One region of the Shewanella sp. MF05956 genome, then DNA from elsewhere that is predicted to be linked to it. Evidence: predicted binding sites of a transcription regulator. Region 1 holds the regulator's gene; each other region holds the start of a gene.
The links. Region 1 encodes LexA, which represses DNA repair genes until DNA is damaged. Its sites were predicted from a motif close to TACTGTATNNNNATACAGTA; they were not measured.
Positions count from the first base shown of each region.

Region 2: the regulator LexA is predicted to act here: its motif matches at 878-897, upstream of AC19MX_RS08395 (LexA family protein).
Region 3: the regulator LexA is predicted to act here: its motif matches at 1,111-1,130, upstream of recN (DNA repair protein RecN).

Region 1 covers NZ_JCAYNV010000009.1:36,020-38,303, reverse strand. Annotated here, with positions in the region: gene plsB (glycerol-3-phosphate 1-O-acyltransferase PlsB) at 1-545, opposite strand, end outside; gene lexA (transcriptional repressor LexA) at 810-1,424, shown strand; gene AC19MX_RS11235 (cell division inhibitor SulA) at 1,421-1,927, shown strand.
Region 2 covers NZ_JCAYNV010000006.1:86,280-88,563, reverse strand. Annotated here, with positions in the region: gene AC19MX_RS08400 (Y-family DNA polymerase) at 1-456, opposite strand, end outside; gene AC19MX_RS08395 (LexA family protein) at 444-851, opposite strand; gene AC19MX_RS08390 (hypothetical protein) at 1,047-1,826, opposite strand; gene cysB (HTH-type transcriptional regulator CysB) at 2,214-2,284, shown strand, end outside.
Region 3 covers NZ_JCAYNV010000002.1:148,925-151,208, reverse strand. Annotated here, with positions in the region: gene recN (DNA repair protein RecN) at 1-1,080, opposite strand, end outside; gene AC19MX_RS02575 (AEC family transporter) at 1,262-2,230, opposite strand.

The DNA.
Region 1 (2,284 bases):
TCATCTGCCATATAGCGTAAAGATAATGCATTAGAGAACTGGACAAAGTTATGTCTACCAAGAAACAAAATCATTAGCCATTTGCGTAACCACGTTGGGCTTTCACGCTCAAGCACTGCCGCCTTCATACTGTCGTCTTCTTTACCAGGCGTGCGCCCCCAGTACAAACTCACGGGAACGAGTTGAATATCCAAATCCGGACGTTGACGATGAAGCGCCAATAAACTGGTAAAGCTGTCGATAAACTTTTCACCACTTTCGCGTTTACCAAAGAGTGGCTTACGCCCCTCCAAACACACAATACGTGGCACTTTTAAGCCATCAACGATGAGTGGGTCATATGGACTCGGCATTCCAAAGCCCTCAGTGATTTCGCTTAGCGCAGCGGCATCACTGATTGACTCTGTTTTCATGACATAAACCAATGGTTTATTTGGATCTAAATTAAGATCATCAAAAGGGTCATGCGGGACAACAATGGTTTGAACCATCGATTTCTGTACCCATTTTAATGCACGTAAAAATATTGAATTTGGTTTTGACATAGTTACTTTCGCAATATAAGCCACTGTAATATTGCTGCATAGGATACCAGAAACCACCCTTGATACACTATCTGGCTGTTTTATCTTTACTTTGTGAACAGTCCCTAACTGAACAACTCAATTAAAATATAGAATGAAACTGATATAAAACATACTGATAGGCAACAATGCCGTAACAAAAAACAAAAAACGGTTGGTTAATACTTGCGCGAACAAAAACACTGTATATAATGACAGTCACTGTATAAAAAGACAGGAATCATCATGAGACCGTTAACGCCGCGCCAAGCAGAAATTTTAGACTTAATTAAAAACAATATCGCCGAAACAGGTATGCCACCGACTCGTGCTGAAATTGCGAACCGTCTTGGCTTTAAAAGTGCAAATGCTGCCGAAGAGCATTTAAAAGCACTCGCCAAAAAAGGCTTTATCGAGATCATGCCTGGCACTTCAAGAGGTATCCGCTTACCTCATGAAGAACAACAAGAAACAGGATTGCCGCTGATTGGCCAAGTCGCTGCTGGTGAACCCATTTTAGCGCAAGAGCATGTAGAGCAATATTATCAAGTCGACCCAAACATGTTTAAACCCGCAGCCGATTTTTTACTGCGAGTACGTGGCGACAGCATGAAAGACATTGGCATTTTAGAGGGCGATTTACTTGCCGTTCATAAAATGCAGCAAGCACGTAATGGCCAAGTAGTTGTGGCCCGCGTTGAAGATGACGTCACGGTGAAACGTTTCGAGAAAAAAGGCAATGTTGTCTATCTACATGCCGAAAACGAAGCATACACCCCGATTAAAGTAGACTTAAGTTGCCAAAGCCTCACCATTGAAGGGCTTGCCGTTGGCGTTATCCGTAATGGAGATTGGTTATGAACAAACTAATGGGCACTGCCCCGCGCCACCCAGGTTTATGGGCAGATTCAACAGAAGCAGAATTGTATGGCAACCAAACCATTCAAACATTACAAACCGTCACTCAAGGTGAGTCTGAGTTAGGGCAACTGTGCAGCCAGTTAGCAACCTTAAGCCGACAAGGACGCTGGATAGTGCTCATTAGTCCTCCGCATATTGGTTATAAGCACATGCTGGCAAGTGCTGGTGTAAGAATGGACCGAATCTTACTAGTACACACTAAAGATGAAGTTGAAACGTTATGGGCAATGGAAAAAGCATTAACCAGTGGCACTTCAAGCGCTGTGATTACCTGGACGAGTTCATTAGATGCTCGTGACAGTCGCCGTTTAGAAATTGTCGCCAAAAGTGCACGCGCTTTAGGTGTGGTAATTGAAGATGTGAATACTCACTTACCTGAAAAACATCAAATCGTTAATCCAACAATGCCTTCTGCAACAAGTAATTTTTCAGCATTTCATTAAGTACGAACCCTTCAACACCAAGCCCTGCATCCAATTCAGGGCTTTTTTTTACCTTTTTTCAGCCAATTAGCGAACAAAGTGATCTTGATCAATGTTTAATCTACAAGTAATGTTGTTAACAAGGATGAAACATTTTTTATCTTTTATTTGACGTAATTTGGCAGATAACACCGCCATCGATGGGAATACGTCAATACAATTTGATTAGTTCAGTCGTAGGTACAAGTGTGGTGTTCAGCTAACAATAAAAGCGTAAACTGCCAGTTTACAACCACCAAGTTACTTTGAGGTCATCAAACTTTTTTGGGAACCGAAGAGTTTGCATAGAGCAGAGACTTACTGTGTGACTCTTCTTTG
Region 2 (2,284 bases), on a different contig from region 1:
TTTATTGGCGACTTTTGCAAGTGTCAGTGTTGAGCCGATACCCACACAAACAGGTAACCGCGTATATTGCCAAACCGTTTGTCGAATTCGTCTTGCGTGAGTGGCTAAGCACGGAATGGCTTGTTGGCAATGTTTAAAAGAAAGAAAGGATTCATCAATCGAGTAAATATGTTGTTCAGGGGCGAATCGGCCAATCACTTGCATCATCTTAGCGGATAAGTCAGCGTACAACTCATAGTTGCTGGATAGCACAACCACCTGGTGTTGGCGGCAAAGATTGGCGATTTTAAAATAAGGCTGAAACTTGGGAATACCTAACTCAATTGCGAGGCGATTTGCAGCTACCACACAACCATCATTATTGGATAATACAATCACTGGACGATGACGCCATTCAGGTCTAAATACCTGTTCTGCACTGCAGTAATATGAAGTGGCATCAACTAACGCGAACATAAATTGATTGCCTCAACATGGCACCGTATTGAATAGATCACCGTACCTTCAATGCTAAAGTCATCATATTGATTAATCACTACATCGGCATAAGCATCGTTGGAAGACAGTAGTAATCTTCGTTTGAGGTCGATCATTTTGCACACGAACTCACCATTAAAATTAGCGACAATCACTTGGCCATTCTTGACCGTACAACTGCGATCGACAATCACTAAGTCACCATCAAAAATACCAATACCGGTCATTGAGTCTCCCTGAACTTTACCGATAAACGTGGCACTTGGATGAGTAATGAGCAGTTCATCTAAGCTTAATGGCCGCTGTTTGTATTCCGCAGCAGGCGACTCAAAGCCGCTAATGCCGCCAGCTATGTAGATTGGGATCACTTTCATATCAGTACCAAGTCAACCTGCAATAACACTGTATAAATAAACAGTATAATAACAGTGAAACAGAAATGATCAAATATTCATTATGAAAGATTGCGGCGCGCGATGCTTGAGTTGGCTAATGAGCGTTAAAGATGGGATACAAAAAAGCCTCTTTACGAGGCTAATGAGATGATCAACAGATGGAAATGAGCAGTACTACCATTTCTTTTTAGGTTGAAACAGCATATCGATATCATCACCTTCTTTTTTAGGCTTAGGTGTACTCGGTTCGCTGCTGCGTTGTGCCCCCATGATTTCATCGAGCAATAGTTTGGCTTCATCGACCTTGCGCGCAATAAATGGATCATTTGGCGTTTGGGCTTTAATCGTGTGCAACGTATTTAATGCTTTTGTCACCATTTGTTTGCTTGAGCCATATTGTTTCATAAAGCAGGCCGCACGGGCACGGCTAATCATTGATTCAACATTGATGCGCAGCTGTAAATTATCAATACGCATCTCTTCTTCAGCAAATACAGTGGGGTCAACTTTGCCTTTGTTGTGCTCAGCTCGCAAAATGGCTTTGAGTTTTTTAAGGGTTTTAACCAACTCTAAGACCTGTCTGTCATTGTCTGGTAAGCGAAAGTTTTCAATAGCTGGCACTTGGCTAGGAGAGTTTGATACTGTGGTTATTTGCGCTTTAATATCGCCAAGGCGACGTTCATAGTCCGATTTTAATTGACCAGAAGAATGGGGTACTGATTGCTCTAATGCATCTTGAATACGGCGGTATAACACGAGCATGATGTGGCTAGAGCAAGGAGCCATACCCGTGTTAGATAATACCGCATCGGTTTCGTCAATAATGGCGCGTTGACGCGATACTTCAATACGGCGTTCAGCTTCTGCGCGCTCTTTTTGTTGTTGGACGATACTAAAACCGATAATCAGTAATAGCAGTGCGCCGATAAGAATTAATACCAAAATTAAGGACATAAAGGTTCCATTTTATCTTTCATATCACATGGTGACAAAGCCAATAATAATGGCTAAAAAGTGATTTTGACGAATAGATAAATTAATCAAAAAATTTCATCAAAAGTAGCTTATATCTTAGCGTATGTCATTACGGCTGTCGTTGAATAATAAGTCGTTTTGTGGAGAAATTAATAAACTAAACAAACAAATCATTAACAGACTGTACATAAGAGCGCATTATCGGTTTTTTTTCTTGCTCGTTATTACTATATATATTACATTTCACATTTAGTATAACGTTTTGTCATAGTTGAACGATGGTTCTAATTATGCAAAAAACAAAATAGACTTTATTCTTATTCGCGTCATGTGTGGATAGGTGACGGTTAAATCAAGGATCACACCATGAAACTGCAGCAACTCAGATACATTGCAGAAGTCGTTAAACACAATCTTAATGTGTCATCGACAGCAGA
Region 3 (2,284 bases), on a different contig from region 1:
ATTGACTAAATAGGCGTTTCTGCTTGCATCTAATTGCAGTCTTATCTCGTCGAGTTTATTTTCATCACCAGCGAGTTCTGCTAACTCTGCCATTAGCGCTTGGTGATGCAAAGCCAGTTTATCTGGGCCTACATGATGCTTACGTGCTAATTGCATTGCCGTTGATAAGCGTTTTTCAAGATAAGCAAAATGCTCAGGATCTAATTCAAGACGGCTTAAATAACTCTCGATTTCGCTAGCACTTTCTTGAACTTGGATTAACGCATCGTTAAGCATAGTACTAATAGGCGCAAGGGATTCATCATAGCCTTGAAGCGTGTCTGCAATGGCGGCGACTTTATTTAACAGTGATTCAATATTGCCATCGTCACTTTCGGTAAGTAAGTGCAAACCAGCCTGGCAACGTTCGATTAAATCAGTGCCATTTGCCAACCGTTTATGTTCTTGCTCAATGTCATCAAACTCGTCTAAGCCTAGGTTAAATTCGTTTAGCTCTTCTACTTGATATTGCAACAGTTGTTGGCGTGAAATACGTTCGTGCTGAGCTTGTTCTAGTTGCTTGAGTTCATTTTCAACTTGTTTGCACCTAACATAACTAGCGCTCACGTTATCAAGTAATATTTTGTGGTTGGCGTAACTGTCGAGCAGATTTAATTGATGCTCACTTTTGAGCATCGCATGATGGGCATGTTGGCCATGAATACCAATTAATAATTGGCCTATAGCTTTTAATTGCGTCACTGGAACGGGATTACTGTTGATGTAGGCGCGAGAACGTCCATCACTATTAATGGTACGACGAAGAATGCATTCGTCGTCAGCGTCGAGATCATTATCTTCAAGCCAGCGTTTTGCTAACGGCACATCGAGCAGGGTAAAGCGTGCACTGACCTCGGTTTTATTCGCGCCGGGTCTCACAGTATTGGCATCACTGCGGTTGCCTAAACACAAACCCAGAGCGTCGATTGCAATCGATTTACCTGCACCGGTTTCCCCGGTGATGCTTGTCATACCGGCTTTAAAGTCGAGTTCTAAAAAACGTACGATAGCAAAATTGTTGATGCTGAGTTGGCAAAGCATAATGAATTCCTGTCTATGAAACCACCAAACCACTGTATTGATAAACAGTATATACTGATTTTTTATACAGTAAAGTAGTAGACCGAAAATTATCTTTGTCTATTTGTTAATCACGAATCGCACGATAGTTATACCAATCTCAATCATTAGCCGATTGAACACATCATTAATTCAATTAACGTTAAGCGTAAGTTTTCAATAAAGATTCAATTATCGGCAGGCTGATAAAGGTCATTAACGTGCCATAGAGTATTGCTTGCGCACTCACATTTGCATGCACCTGGTAACGGTCTGCCAGTAAGTAAACACTTGCTGCAGTAGGAAGTGAGGCTAGTAACACCCCCATTATTAACCATTGTTGCTCAACCCCAAATGCAATTAATAAGCCGTAGGCAATAAGAGGTTGAATGACCAACTTAAACAGGTTAATCACATTGAGTTCAGCAATTAAGCTGGCTGTAAACAGCTTACTGCCTGTTTGTTGACGTAAGGCTTTGACTAATACCATACCAATGGCAAACAGGGCGCAAGGGCTCGAGGTATTACCCAATTGATGTAACATCAGTGACACGCTATTAGGGAGGCTGATATGACAAGCCGATAATGCTATCCCAATGGCACTGCCAACAACGATAGGGTTTTTACCCAGTGCATTAGCCATGATTAAAATGGCTGGTTCAGAGGATTGTTTGTTTCGGCTAGCAAGTTCGATAGACACTAGTGCAAAAGCGAACATGATGACTGATAACAAACTGGCGATGGCCGCAGCGACGAGAGCCATTTTGTTATCGGGAAACATTAAACTCATTAATGGGATGCCAATAAAGGCAGTATTGCCAAAGGTTGAGTTTAATCCACGCATTGCCGCGATGGCTTGTTGCTTTGGTGCTTGCCAAAGAGACAGCGCAATAACGAATGCATAAGTGATTACCATGGCTAAACTAAAGCCGGCAATAAAGCCCCATTGAGCAATGTCTTCAATACGTGTTTCTGCTAATACAATTAATAAAATAGCAGGGAAGGCCACATAATATACAAACTGATTAAGCACGACATCGGTGTCGGCGGGAAGCAGTCTCAACTTTTGGACTAAGCTGCCTAGCAGCATAATGGCGAAGACAGCGATTAGCGGGGTAAGAATACTAGACATCCCTCGCAATTCCTTAGCAAAATGATAATGTTGTCACTTTACTGCTTTTATTCG